2 regions of the Mesorhizobium sp. WSM4844 genome follow, and region 1 is predicted to be linked to the other one. Evidence: riboswitches for the same ligand, from Rfam matches in the RefSeq annotation. Region 1 holds a riboswitch; the other holds the start of a gene.
The links. Region 1 has a riboswitch for S-adenosylmethionine ahead of metX (homoserine O-acetyltransferase MetX). Riboswitches for the same ligand answer to the same signal wherever they lie in the genome.

Region 1 (7,321 bases):
CCGACTCCAGATCGTCGGCGGTGCCGACGATGTTATAGGCGATGATGTGCGGCAGGTGCGAGACGATAGCCAATGTCATGTCGTGATGCTGGGGATCCATCGTGTCGATGTTGGAGCCGCAGCGGCGCCAGAATTCCGAGAGCCTTTCCAGCGCCTCGGGATCGGTGCCGGGTAGCGGCGTGAAGATGCACCAGCGGTTTTCGAACAATTCGGCAAAGCCGGCGTCCGGACCCGATTTTTCAGTGCCGGCCAGTGGATGGCCGGGAATGAAATGCACGCCGGCAGGCACATGCGGCAGCATCTGCGCGATGACCGACGCCTTGGTCGAGCCGACATCGGTGAGGATGGCGCCCTGCTTCAGCGCCGGTGCGATTTCCTCGGCGACCTCGCCCGAAGAACCGACCGGCACCGAAACGATGACCAGGTCGGCATCGCCGACCGCCTCTTTCGCATCCGACGTGTAGAAGGAGCCGAGGCCGAGTTGTTTCGCCCGCGCCAGCGTCGTTTCGCTGCGCGTCGAGATGGCGACATGACCGGCAAGGCCTTCGCGATGGATTACGCGGGCCAGCGACGAGCCGATCAGGCCGATGCCGACCAGCGCGATCTTTTCGAACATCGGTGATGTCATGGTGTTCTAGCTTTTCAGAAATGTCGCCAGCGACGCGACAACGCCGCGATTGGCCTCTTCGGTGCCGATGCTCATGCGCAGCGCATTCGGGAAGCCGTAGCCGGAAACGCGCCGCAATATGTAGCCGCGCGCACAGAGGTAATCGTCCGCGGCTGCCGCCGAATGTTTTTTGTCTTCGGGAAAGTGGATGAGGACGAAATTGCCGACGCTCGGCGTCACCCGCAGTCCGAGCCTGGTCAACTCCTCGCTCACCCAGGTCAGCCAGGTCTCGTTATGCGCCACGCTTCGCTCGACATGGGCACGGTCGCGGATCGCGGCAATGCCGGCCTCGATCGCCGTCGCGTTGACGTTGAAGGGACCCCGCACCCGGTTGATCGCATCGATGACATGCAACGGTGCATACATCCAGCCGATCCGCGCGCCGCCGAGGCCGAGCTTGGAGAAGGTGCGGGTCATGACCACGTTTTCCGCGCCAGCCACCAGTTCGACGCCGGCTTCATAGTCGTTGCGGCGGACATATTCGGCATAGGCTGCATCAAGCACCAGAAGCACGTTTCGAGGCAGGCTGGCATGCAGGCGGCGCACCTCCTGGAACGGCAAATAGGTGCCGGTCGGGTTGTTGGGATTGGCGAGGAAAATGATCCTGGTACGCGCCGTCACCGCAGCGAGGATCGCGTCGACGTCGGCGCGCTCATTGGTTTCCTTGACCGAGACCGGGACAGCACCTGCCGACTGGATATAGATCTTGTAGACCATGAAGCCGTGTTCGGTGATCACAGCCTCGTCGCCGGGTGCGAGATAGGTCTGCGCAAGCAGGCCCAGAATCTCGTCGGAACCGTTGGAACAGACGATGTTCGCCGGATTGAGGCCATGCACCTCGGCGATCGCCTCCCGCAGGCGCCTGGCGGTGCCGTCGGGATATATGTCGAGCTTGGCCGCAACGTCGCGCGCGGCTTCTATCGCCTTCGGCGAGGGGCCGAGCGGATTCTCGTTCGACGACAATTTATGGACCTTGGCAACGCCGGCCGGCGCCGTGCTTTTGCCCGGCACATAGGCCTCGATCTCCATGATCCCCGGGCGGGGCGTTGGACGTGCCTGATCCGATGCCTGGTTCATATTGCAAAAATCCGTCGAGAACGCTTCCGCTGCTCCAACGCGATGCGAATTTCGGATCCGCCACACTGGAAGCCGCCGCGGAAATACAAGTCGTGGCCTGGAATGTCGAGAGGCGGCAATGATCGGTGCGTGACTGGCCGTTGACGCCGAGGCGCGCCGGTCCTAAAGAAAGGCGAAATCCCGTGGTGATTTGGCCGGTCGGCTTGCAGCCACGTTAAACAACTCGCTAAAGGGCCGTTTGCATCTTGTAACCGGCTTTGCGAAGGCAATGCCGGTTTTTTTGTTGTCCGCAGCCGGCCGGACAGTCGCATCGACCCGAAAATCGCAATCGACTTTCGGAAAACACGATGGGTTAATGTAAGAGGATGCGATGGTCGCGCTGCGCACGAAAAGGACCAACAACGAGGCCGTCGAGCCGTCGAGCCCGGTGTTGCGTTTCGATGCCGACAAGCCGCTCAAGCTCGATGCCGGCACGCTGCTGTCACCGTTCCAGATCGCCTACAAGACTTACGGCACGCTCAACGACGCCCGCTCCAACGCCATCCTCGTCTGCCATGCACTGACCGGCGACCAGCATGTCGCCAGCACCAATCCAGTGACCGGCAAGCCGGGCTGGTGGGAAGTGCTGATCGGCCCCGGCAAGATCATCGACACCAGCCGCTTCTTCGTCATCTGCTCGAACGTCATCGGCGGCTGCCTCGGCTCGACCGGCCCCGCCTCGACCAATCCAGTCTCCGGCAAGTCCTACGGGCTCGACCTGCCGATCATCACCATCCGCGACATGGTGCGGGCGCAGTTGATGCTGGTCGACCATTTCGGCATCGAAAAACTGTTTTCGGTGCTCGGCGGCTCGATGGGCGGCATGCAGGTGCTGCAATGGGCGTCGAGCTATCCGGAGCGCGTTTTCTCAGCGCTGCCGATCGCCACCGGCGCGCGCCATTCCTCGCAGAACATCGCCTTCCATGAGGTCGGCCGGCAAGCGGTGATGGCCGATCCCGACTGGCATGGCGGCAAGTATTTCGAGCAGGGCAAGCGCCCGGAAAAGGGACTGGCTGTGGCGCGCATGGCCGCTCACATCACCTATCTGTCGGAGGCGGCCCTGCACCGGAAGTTTGGCCGCAACCTGCAGGACCGTGAAGCGCTCACCTTCGGTTTCGACGCCGACTTCCAGATTGAGAGCTATCTGCGCCATCAGGGCATGACCTTCGTAGACCGCTTCGACGCCAACTCCTATCTCTACATGACCCGGGCGATGGACTATTTCGACCTCGCCGCCGATCATGGCGGCCGGCTGGCCGACGCCTTTGCCGGCACCAGGACCCGTTTCTGCCTGGTCTCCTTCACCAGCGACTGGCTGTTCCCGACCGAGGAGAGCCGCTCGGTCGTTCACGCGCTGAACGCGGCCGGCGCCTCGGTGTCCTTCGTCGAGATCGAGACCGATCGCGGCCACGACGCCTTCCTGCTCGACGAGCCGGAGCTGTTCGCCGCCATCAACGGCTTCATCGCGTCGGCGGCCCGCGCTAGGGGGCTCAGCGCATGACCCTGAAAAATTGCAGGCTTTCCGGACCGGCATCTTGCGCCAGGCAGCAGCGCATGACGCCTGAAGTTTGCAGGCTTTTCGGATCAAGGTCATGCGCCAGTCAAAGGCCACGATCATGAGTGTCAACCACGCCCAGCGCGTCGACCTCGAAGTCGTCGCCGATCTCATCCCGCCGCAGTCGCGGGTGCTGGACGTCGGCTCCGGTGATGGCCTGCTGCTCGAATTGCTGCAGGCAACGAAGCAGGTCGACGGCCGTGGGATGGAACTGTCGCAGCGCGGCGTCAACGAATGCGTGGCACGCGGCCTGTCCGTCATCCAGGGCGACGCCGACAAGGACCTCAAATTCTATCCCGACAAGGGTTTTGATTTCGTCGTCCTGTCGCAGACCTTGCAGGCGACCCGCAACCCGAAGCTGGTGCTCGACGAGTTGCTCAGGATCGGCAAGCACGCCATCGTCTCCTTCCCCAATTTCGGCCACTGGCGGGTACGCCTTTCGCTGTTCGTCGAAGGGCGGATGCCGGTGACCAAGGACCTGCCCTATTCCTGGTACGACACGCCCAACATCCATTTCTGCACCATCCGCGACTTCGTCAATCTCTGCGAAGAGCTCGGCGCAACGGTGGAAAAGGCAACCGCGCTCGACGCCAATGGCCAGAAAATCGGCCTGTCGATGCCATGGTGGTTCTGGAATTTCTTTGGCCAGCAGGCGGTGTTCCTGCTGAAGCGATAACGGCGACCCGTCGCTTCGGCCAGCCGGCCCGAGTCCGGAGACATCTGGGACTGATCGCCATTCGTCGAGGTCTAACGATCAAGTTCCGGAAAATACGGATCGGAGAAAAACCGCCGACCGCGCTCGCCTTGCAAACAGTCGACCGGTGCTGCCGCGTCGACCGGGACGGACCCGGGATCGGCCCCGGGACCGGCATTAGGATCGGTAACACCGCTGACCTCGAGGACCAGCTTGCGGCGTATGGCGGTCACGAATTCCGAAGCGGCATAGACCGGCAGCACGAAGGAACCTGGCCCGCCTGTGACGCACTCGGCATAGTATTGGTCGAGATGGCTGAAGCTGGGCGACGGGCTGATCAGGATCGGCAGGCCATTGATGACGATGCCCTTTGCTATCGCGGCGTCGCGTGTCGTGGCGACGGGCATCCCGATATTGTTGGGGCCATCGCCTGAGATGTCGATGACGCTGCGCGTCGCGTCGAAGGCGGCTCCATCCAAAAGCTTGGCGCCGAAGGCGAGCGCACTGGAAATCGAGGTGCCGCGAAAGCTCCTGAACGGGCGCGCCTCGATCTTGCCGGCGAATACCTCGGCGCTCTCGGCATCGTCGATGACCTGCCAGGCAATGACGGCGTCGTCGCGGACGGTGCCTGCCCATTCGAAATAGGCCAGCGCAATGCGGCCGTTCACGCCCGAACGCACCGCATTGATGAAGTCGGGGTGGCGCAGCGCCTTGACATAGCCGGCGCGCTGCAGGGCGAATTCCTTTTCGTCCATCGAGTGCGAGATGTCGACCGCCAGCACCAGTTCGACGTCCACGGCAATGGTGTCGGCAGGCGCGGCCAAAGGTGCTGCCTGGGCACGGGCAAGGCAGGCAAGCAGGCTGACGCAGGTCGCCCAAAAGCGCGCACCGGTTTTGGGGTAACGACAAGCATCGAAGCAAAGACTCAAAGCGTGTCGCATGAATCCAACGCCGCAGGCTTCCGAACGATGCCGGCAATCTTTCGCCGCGATCACGGCAAAATAAAGCTTACGGCCGGCTATGCCTGTTGGTGGGCTTTGGCGACGGCCGGGGGTGGTTCGATCGCGCCGGCCCTGACGCGGACTGGCTTGAGAGCCGGTCGCTCGACGTCTTTCACGATCGCCAATGAGCGCGGGAAGAATTCAATATTCTGCTGGCCACGGCCGATATTGAGGATCGCGGCGTCGGCAAGACGCGCCTCCAGCATCGACAGCACCCGCCGCAGCGTCGCGCCGTCGAACGTGTCCAAAGCCTCATCGATGATCACCCATTTCGGCTGCCGCAAGACCAGCCGGGCAAAGGCAAGCAGGCGCTGCTCGTCATCGCTCAATTCGCGCTCCCAGCGCGCCGACCGGTCGAGCGAGGATGACAGCCGCCCGAGACCGACCTCGGCAAGCACCGCCGAGATCTCGGCGTCGCTGACCGCGGCATCGGCGTGGTCGAGCACCTCGCGCAGCGTGCCGAGCGGGAAATAGGGTTTTCGGGGAACGAAGGCCGGCACCTCTCCGGCCGGCATGCCGATCCGCCCGCTTCCCCACGGCCACAGACCGGCAATGGCGCGGAAGAACAGCGTCTTGCCGGCGCGCGGATCTCCGGTGATCATGACGCGCTCGCCGGCACGGATCTCGACATGGGGCTCGGCGAGCTTGGTGCATCCATCCCGCGACGCAATTTCGAGCTTGTCGAATGTCAGCCTGCCGTCCGGATTTTCGCCGAACTCGATGCGCCTCTCGCTGTGGTGGAGCACATCCGTTTCAGCAAGCGCGATGCGGAAATCGGCGACGCGCATCAGCGTGGCGCGCCAATCGGCGATGCCGCCGATATTGTTGATGAACCAGCGCAACGAGGAATGCACCTGGTTGAAGGCGCCGACAGCCATCATCAGCCCGCCGAAGCTGATGTCACCGGCGAAATAGACCGGCGCGGCGACGAGGATCGGCGCGACGACAGTGATCCAGCCATAGGTGTCGGTCACCCAGGAAAGATTGATCTGGGCGCTGTAGATGCGCCGCATCGCGCCCAGCACCGTGCCGAGGTCGAGCTCAAGCCGCCGTCTCGCGTCGGCCTCGCCGTGCGCAAGCGCGATGGCATCGACATTCTCGTTGACGCGGACCACCGAGGAGCGCAGCTCCGCCTCGCGCGTATAGCGGTCGCTGTTGAAGCGGATCAGCGGCCGTCCGACCAGCCAGCTCAGCCAGGAGGCGGTGCCGGCATAGAGGATTGCGGCCCACACCATGTAGCCCGGAATCGCCAGCGAATAGCCGCCGACATGGAAGACGAAGCCGGAAGACAGCGACCATAGGACGCCGACGAACGAAACAAGCAGAATGAACGACTGCAATAGCCCTATGCCGAGACCTGTAGAAAGATCGGAGAGATGCCCGGCATCCTGCTGCAGGCGCTGGTCGGGGTTGACGCCGATGGCGCCGGCGTTGGCGAGCCGGAAAGCCCGCGCCGGCCGCATCCATTCACCGATCAGATCGACGGTCAACGCCTCACGCAGCTTCAGCCGGATCGTCTGGTCGAGCCAGGTCTGGCCGACATTGAGCACCACAAGCCCGCCGGCGATGGCGGCAAACACCAGAAGCTGGTGCAGGAAACCCTGCATGTCGCGCCGAGCCAGCGCGTCGTAAAAGGGCTCGTTCCAGCGATTGAGCAGAACCTGCCCGATCGAGGTTGCCACAATGACGGCGACGATGCCGAGGCAGGCCCAGAGCAGTTGTTTGCGGATCGGCGACTTCGCCAACGCCAGCCTGATTGTCGCCAGCTGGTCGCGCAGGCTGCTGGCTTCGACCGACGCGGCAGTCGGCTTGGCGCTGGCCTCGAAATCCGGATGATCGGCCATTGATGAAGACCCTTCGCAAGCGGTGCTGAAACCGGTGAGCAAGTCGACTCAATCGGGTAGCAAACCCGCCCACGACAGATAGGTGGGAAAAAGCGTGATTCCGATCACGAAAACGTCATCAGCGGCCCGGCGATGGCGCCTTCCCGGTCGGCGATATCCGGCCGAGCCTTGTGGCGCCATGCGGCGAGAAAACTGGCACGAAGACGCGGCGAGAGGCGCGCTGGACGACCGGCACACCCTGATAGAGCCGCTTCTGCGCCTCGACGACGATGACGCCGGAAAAGATCGGCCAGAACCTGCGGCCGGCGCGCTCCAGCACATTATGGAACCGCATCATGAAGCGTCGCCGCGATGGCGGGAAGAACAGGGCGTCGGACCAGGCCGCGGGCGTGAAATTCGCTTCGCGCAGCAATTCGGTGAGCTGGCCGCGCGAGAAAGGCCGGC
Region 2 (7,321 bases), on a different contig from region 1:
TCAATAAATATCGAAGTCGAAATATTTGGCCTGGATCTTCTTGTAGGTGCCGTCTGCGACGATCGCGTCGATCGCGGCGTTGAGCTTTTCGCGCAGCGCAGTGTCTTCCTGGCGCACGGCGATACCGGCTTCGGTCTCCGTGCCCTTGACGTCGCCGACCATCTTGCAGCAGTCGTCGCTCGACTTTTTCATCCAGTCCATCAGCACGAATTTGTCTGAAAGGACGGCATCGAGACGGCCGTTCATCAGGTCGGCGACCGCCTCCTCCTGGGTTGGATAGAGCTTCGCCTCGGCGCCGGCCTTGCCATAGACATCCTGGGCATAGTCGGCCTGGGTGGTCGAAGCCTGGGCGCCGACTGTCTTGCCGGCGAGTGCCGCCGGTTCGGTCGAGGCAATATCGCTGTCCTTCAAGGCCACCAGCGAAAGCGGCGTCGTATAGTATTTGTTGGTGAAGGAGACCTGCTTCTTGCGCTCCTCGGTAATGCTCATGGACGCGATGATGGCGTCGAATTTTTTGGCCTGGAGCGCCGGGATCATGCCGTCCCAGTCCTGCGTGACAAGTTCGCATTCGACCTTCATCTGAGCGCAAAGCGCATTGGTGATGTCGATGTCGAAGCCGACGAGCTTGCCATCCGCGGTGATGGTGTTGAACGGCGGATAGGCGCCTTCAGTGGCGATCTTCAACTTTTCCTGTGCTTGCGCCGACAGCGACCCGACTGACATCGCCAGCATGACGGCTGTTGCTGCCGATGCGATCCATCTTGAAATCTGCATTTTTTGTTCCCCTTGTTCCAACCGTATTGACGGCTAAGACAGCCAAGCACGACCCGTAAGGTCAGGCAAGCATGGTCTGATCATAGTGGGCGATCAGCGCGCGGCGCGAAAATGCTTGGACAGTTTCAGGCCCTGCGCCTGATAGTTCGAGCCGAGATCTGTGCCGTAGAGCGCCTGCGGCCGCTTCAGCATGTGCTCGTAGACCAGCCGTCCGACGATCTGGCCGTGATCGAGGATGAACGGCACTTCGTGGCTGCGCACTTCGAGCACGGCCCGGCTGCCGGTGCCGCCCGAGGCCGAATGGCCGAAACCCGGATCGAAGAAACCGGCATAGTGGACGCGGAATTCGCCGACCAGCGGATCGAAGGGCGTCATCTCGGCGGCATAGAGCGGCGGCACATGCACCGCTTCCTGGCTGACGAGGATATAAAATTCGTCCGGATCGAGCACCAGTTCGCCGGCGCCGCTCTTGTAGAGCGGGTCCCAGAAATCGACGACATCCTGCGCGGCGCGCTTGTCGACATCGACCAGGCCGGTGTGGTGCTTGCCGCGGTAGCCGACCAGCCCGTCCTTGTCGCCATCGAGGTCGATCGACAGTGCGATGCCGCCGCCGGAAATGTTCGGCGGCTCGGTGGCGACGAGCGTCTCGGCACGGTGCAATTCGTGCAGCTCGCTTTCCGACAAAAGCGCATTGCCGGTGCGGAACCGGATCTGCGACAGCCGCGAGCCGGCGCGGACGACGATCGGAAAGGTGCGCGGGCTGACTTCGAGATAGAGCGGGCCGTTGTAGCCGGCAGCGATTTTGTCGAACTCGTGGCCGCGATCGGTCATCACCCGGGTGAAGATGTCGAGCCGCCCGGTCGAGCTTTTTGGGTTGGCCGAGGCGGAAATGTTTGCCGGAAGCGCCAGGCTCTCGAGCAGCGGCACGATATAGACGCAGCCCGTCTCCAGCACCGCACCATCGGTGAGATTGATTTCGTGCAGCTTCAGGCGGTCGAGTTTTTCAGCAACCCTGTGGTTGGGGCCGGGCAGGAAGGAGGCGCGCACCCGCCAGGCCTTGTCGCCAAGCCTGAGGTCGAGGCTGGCCGGCTGGACCTGGTCGGCGTCGAGCGCGCGCGGCGACTTCAGCGCGCCCGACTGGTACAGGGCGGAAATATCCTGATCCGGAAGAATGCCTGTTTGCCGCAAAGTCTGGCTCCGCTCGAAGGCCGGGCGTGGTCTCGTCTTGTCGCAGGTTCTTGCCGTGGAACCCGCTGGTACAAACCTCTTAATCATGCCGGCAATTGACGCAAGCGCGGTGCAGGTCTAAAGGATCGTTATCCCGTGGTGATTTGGCCGGTCGGCTTGCAGCCACGTTAAACAAGTCGCTAAAGGACCGTCGGGCCGAAAGGCCGTACGACCGGTTGCGACTTTCGCGGCCGGTTTTTTTGTGTTTGGACCATTTTTTGTGTTTGGAACAAGGTGATGACGAGCAAAACGCGCAACTGGAAGCCTCAGACCGCCCTCGTGCATGCAGGAACGCTGCGTTCCGGCTTCGGCGAAACCTCCGAGGCGATGTATCTCACGCAAGGCTATGTCTACGACACGGCGCAGGCGGCGGAAGCCCGCTTCAAGGGCGAGGAACCGGGCTTCATCTATTCGCGCTATGCCAATCCGACGGTCGACATGTTCGAGAAGCGCATGTGTGCGCTGGAAGGTGCCGAAGATGCCCGCGCCACCGCATCCGGCATGGCGGCGGTGACGGCGGCGTTGCTGTGCAGTGCCCGGGCCGGCGACCACATCGTGGCGGCGCGCGCGCTGTTCGGCTCCTGTCGCTGGGTGGTCGAGACGCTGGCGCCGAAATACGGCATCGAGGCGACGCTGGTCGACGGCACCGACATCGCCAATTGGGAAAAGGCGGTCAGGCCCAACACCAAGTTGTTCTTCCTTGAAAGCCCGACCAATCCAACGCTGGAGGTCGTCGACATCGCAGCCGTAGCCTCGCTTGCCGATTCGATCGGCGCGCGGCTGATCGTCGACAACGTCTTTGCCACGCCCTTGCAGCAGAAGCCGTTGCAACTCGGCGCCCATATCGTCGTCTATTCGGCGACCAAGCACATCGACGGCCAGGGGCGCTGCCTCGGCGGCATCATCCTGTCGGACAAGAAGTGGATCGACGAGAATTTGCACGACTACTTCCGCCACACCGGTCCCAGCCTCTCGCCCTTCAATGCCTGGACGCTGCTGAAGGGCCTGGAGACGCTGCCGCTGCGCGTGCGCCAGCAGACGGAAAGTGCCGGCCGGATCGCGGACTTCCTCGCCGAGCGATCGGAAATTGTCCGCGTCATCTATCCCGGCCGCGCCGATCACCCGCAGGCGGCGATCGTCAAGAAGCAGATGTCGGGCGGCTCGACGCTGATCTGCCTCGACGTCAAGGGAGGCAAGCAGGCGGCCTTCGCCTTCCAGAACGCGCTCGATGTCGTGCTGATCTCCAACAATCTCGGTGACGCCAAGAGCCTGATCACCCATCCGGCGACGACGACACACAAGAATCTGAGCGACGAGGCGCGGGCCGAACTTGGCATCGGGCCAGGCACGCTCAGGCTGTCCGTCGGACTGGAGGACATTGACGACCTGCTCGAAGACATCGAGCAGGCCTTGAAAGCCGCGAGCTAGGGATACGCGCCGAACTGCTGCGCTCTGATCTGCAAAGCAGGCGGGGTCAGGCGCGCGACGGCGTCTCTTCCAATTCCGCAACGGCGCTGGTTTGGATGGTCATCGTGTTGCCGCGCCAGTCGACGGCACCGCTGAGCCAGCCGCGCACCCAGATGGCGGGAAGCATCACGTCGCGCGCAACCATCGCCGGGATCATGCGCAGCGACAGGTGCCAGCCCTTGGCCGAGGCGAGAGCGCATTCCGGCAGATAGGCGACTATCAGCACGGCGATGGCGGTAGCCGGCAGGCTGAAACCGGCGCCTGCTGCCGCAACCAGCGCAAGCACCAGCGGCGGTGCCGCTCCGATCAGGATCTCGGGCGCGAAAAACAGTGGGAAAGTGACGCGACGCAGGCGTGCCCAGCGGGCCTGGCGCGACCAGATTTCGCCAAATGTGCGCAAGCCGAGCGGCTGTTCGAAGGGCGCGGCAACGAGATTGACGCGCAGTCCGAGCCCGTTGACCAGCTTGGTCGCGGCGGCATCCTCGGCAATCTCGGCGGCAAGCGCACGGATGCCGCCATTGGCGTCGAGCAATGGCTTGTTCCACAGCATGCTCTTGCCCTGGGCGAAACCGAGGCCGAGCGCCTCGCCGGTATATTGCCAGCGCGCCTGCAGCGTGTTGAGGAAAGCGCATTCGACCTCCGCCCAGAACCCGTCCGGCCGCGAGCCGATCGGCGTCGAGCAGACGAGGCCGGTGTCCTGCCGCCATGCCGTCATCAGATGCTGGACATAGTCCCTCGGCATCAGGACGTTGGAATCGGCAAGGATGACCCAGTGGTGGCGCGCGGCCTCCCAGGCCTTCACGCAATTGTTGAGTTTCGGATTGCCGCTGATGCGGTCGTCGCCGACCAGCAGCCGGGCCGGCACGGCCGGAAAGCGGTCGATCGCATCGGTGATCGGCCCGACCACCGGGTCGTCGGCATGGGCGACGCAGAAAATGAGCTCATAGTGCGGCCAGTCGATCGAGAAGGCGCGCTCGAGCGTCTCCTCGGTAAACGGCTCGACGCCGCGCGACGGCACGACGATCGACACCGGCGGCGCCTCGACGGCTGGCGGCGTGATCCTGCCAGGCCGCTTCAGCTTCAACGAAGCGAGCAGGATGCTGGCGAGATTGACAACAAGCAGAGCTATGGAAAGCAAGGCGGCTGTGACTGTCAATTCCATCAATATCTGGTCGCTCCAGAAAAAACCGGCCGCATGAAAGCCGTTTTCAACAGTTCGACAGAATGCTGAGTCGCCCGGCCCTGCACACCATCCCCGGCCCTGCACACCATCATTGTCACGTGTCACTTAAATGACATTGTTGTTCGGCACCTGCGCTTAACAAATTCGGGCAACGATGGCAGACACCGAGGGGACGCACCCCGTTGACCGAACTGCGGAGAGGGTCGAATGTTCCGTCTGCATAGTGTGGAGTGATTTATGTACAGCGCCGTCACGCGCGACATCGAAGTGCAGGTCAGGCCGTTCTATCTGGAAGATCGCTCCGACCCGTCGGAGAACCGCTATGTCTGGGGCTACCAGGTGACCATCGACAACCAGTCGGATGAATTCGTGCAGCTTCTGTCGCGCTACTGGCAGATCACCGACGGCACCGGCCGGGTCGAAGAGGTGCGCGGCGCCGGCGTTGTCGGCGACCAGCCTGAACTCAATCCCGGCGATAGTTATCAGTATACGTCTGGCTGCCCACTCTCGACGCCATCCGGCATCATGGTCGGCCACTACACGATGCGCAATAAGCGGGGTGAGACGTTCGACGTCGCCATCCCCGCCTTTTCGCTCGACCTGCCGGGCACGCGGCGGACGGTGAACTGAGGCTCACTTGGGCTTCTCGCCCCAGGGCGAGGGGCGAGAAACCAAGCTCTGCGAAGGCACCGAGGCAGCACTGACGCCGGCTATTGAGCCGCAGCAAATTCCGCCGGGTCGAAGTCATATTGCTTCGAGCAGAATTCGCAGGCGACGTGAATGCCGCCATCCTCGGTGCTGTCCCTGATCTCGTCGGCGGAGAAGCCTCCGAGAATGCCGCGGATCTTCTCCCTGGAGCATGAGCACTGGTCGGCTACCGGCACGCCGCCGAAGACGCGCACGCCGTGCTCGTGGAACAGCCGGTAAAGCAACCGCTCGGCGCCGATCGTCGGGTCGATCAGTTCCGTCGGCTCGATGGTGCCAAGCAACGCGAGCAGTTCCTGCCAGGAATTGTCGGCCGGATCATGGATCTCCTCGCGCGGATCGCCGTCGCCACCCGGAAGGTCGGGCACGCGCATGCGTTCGGGCGATTGCGGCAGGAACTGCGCCAGGATGCCACCGGCGCGCCATTGCTCGCGGGCACCGCCGATGCCGGGCGTCAACAGCTTGGCCACCGAAAGCCTGAGATCGGTCGGGATCTGCTCCGACTGCCGGAAATAGGTGCGCGCGGCCTCCTCGAGCGTCTCGCCGTCGAGCTGGACGATGCCCTGATAGCGCTGCGTGTGGGCGCCCTGGTCGATGGTCAGCGCCAGGACACCGCTGCCAAGCAGCGTCCGCTGCGAGGTCTCGCCGGCAGACGTCAGTGCCTCCAGCCGGTCGGCGTCGAAGCGGGCATAGGCGCGCAGCGCATGCGGCGTGGAAAAATCCGCCACCAGCATGTCGACCGGCCCGTCGGTGCGGGTCTGCAGGATGAACTTGCCTTCGAATTTGAGCGAAGTGCCGAGCAGCACCGTCAGCACGCAAGCTTCCGCCAGCAGGCGGGCGACCGGCTCGGGATAGTCATGCCGGCCGAGGATCGCGTCGAGCATCGGCCCGAGCTGGACGGTACGGCCGCGCACGTCGAGCGGGCCGACCTCGAAGGGCACGACATGATCGTCGCCGGCGTAGCCGAATTCGCCGAGTTTGGGTTGATGTTCAGCCAATTGACGGGTTTCCAACATGACAAAGCTCCGGGGCGCGGCGATGCCGCCCTCCGGGGCGCATGCGTCGAAACGCGCTCGATTTGCGTGATGCGCCTGAGATAGGCATCACGCACTCCCGGATCAAGGCGGCCCGGATCACGGTGACCAGGATCACAGCGGCTCGGATCAAGCGCCGAGGCACCAGGCCAAAACCGCCTTCTGGGCGTGGAGCCGGTTCTCGGCCTCGTCGAACACCACCGAATGCGGGCCGTCGATGACTTCGTCGGTGACCTCCTCGCCGCGATGCGCCGGCAGGCAGTGCATGAACAACGCCTCGGGCTTTGCCTTCGCCATCAGTGCCGCATTGACCTGATAGGGCGAGAAGACATTGTGGCCGCGAGCACGGTGCTCCTGGCCCATCGACACCCAGCAATCGGTAACGACACAGTCGGCCTCGTGGACGGCCTCCTCGGGCGAGCGGGTGAAGTTCAACTTGCCGCCATGCGCCCTCGACCAGTCGACATGCTTCTGCGCCGGCTCGCTGCCTTCCGGCACGGCGACGTTGAGGTTGAAGCGGAACCGCGCCGAGGCCTCCAGCAGCGAATGCAGCACGTTGTTGCCGTCGCCGGTCCAGGCGATGGTCTTGCCGGCGACCGGGCCGCGATGCTCCTCGAAGGTCATGATGTCGGCCATCAGCTGGCAGGGATGGGTGTCGTCGGTCAACCCGTTGATGACGGGGACGGTGGCGTTCTCGGTCAGCTCCAGCAGCCGGTCATGCGACGTGGTGCGGATCATGATCGCATCGACATAGCGCGACAGCACCTTGGCCGTGTCGGCGATGGTTTCGGAGCGGCCGAGCTGCATCTCGGCGCCGGTCAGCATGATGGTCTCGCCGCCGAGCTGGCGCATGCCGACGTCGAAGGACACGCGCGTGCGCGTCGACGGCTTGTCGAAGATCATCGCCAGCACCTTGCCTTCAAGCGGTTTT

Region 2: linked by a shared signal. The riboswitch ahead of AC0L2A_RS21285 (O-succinylhomoserine sulfhydrylase) and the one ahead of metX (homoserine O-acetyltransferase MetX) in region 1 are both predicted to bind S-adenosylmethionine.

Annotation. Positions count from the first base shown of each region.
Region 1 covers NZ_JBVVQB010000031.1:48,678-55,998, forward strand. The annotation lists gene AC0L2A_RS22475 (prephenate/arogenate dehydrogenase family protein) at 1-628, opposite strand, end outside; gene hisC (histidinol-phosphate transaminase) at 635-1,744, opposite strand; SAM riboswitch at 1,917-1,994, shown strand; gene metX (homoserine O-acetyltransferase MetX) at 2,115-3,284, shown strand; gene metW (methionine biosynthesis protein MetW) at 3,400-4,014, shown strand; gene AC0L2A_RS22495 (DUF1194 domain-containing protein) at 4,086-4,856, opposite strand; gene AC0L2A_RS22500 (ABC transporter ATP-binding protein/permease) at 5,051-6,877, opposite strand; gene AC0L2A_RS22505 (class I SAM-dependent methyltransferase) at 6,996-7,321, opposite strand, start outside.
Region 2 covers NZ_JBVVQB010000028.1:40,390-47,710, reverse strand. The annotation lists gene AC0L2A_RS21295 (ABC transporter substrate-binding protein) at 1-774, opposite strand; gene AC0L2A_RS21290 (2'-deoxycytidine 5'-triphosphate deaminase) at 868-1,962, opposite strand; SAM riboswitch at 2,088-2,165, shown strand; gene AC0L2A_RS21285 (O-succinylhomoserine sulfhydrylase) at 2,239-3,429, shown strand; gene AC0L2A_RS21280 (glycosyltransferase) at 3,476-4,630, opposite strand; gene apaG (Co2+/Mg2+ efflux protein ApaG) at 4,889-5,281, shown strand; gene AC0L2A_RS21270 (Hsp33 family molecular chaperone) at 5,362-6,372, opposite strand; gene argF (ornithine carbamoyltransferase) at 6,520-7,321, opposite strand, start outside.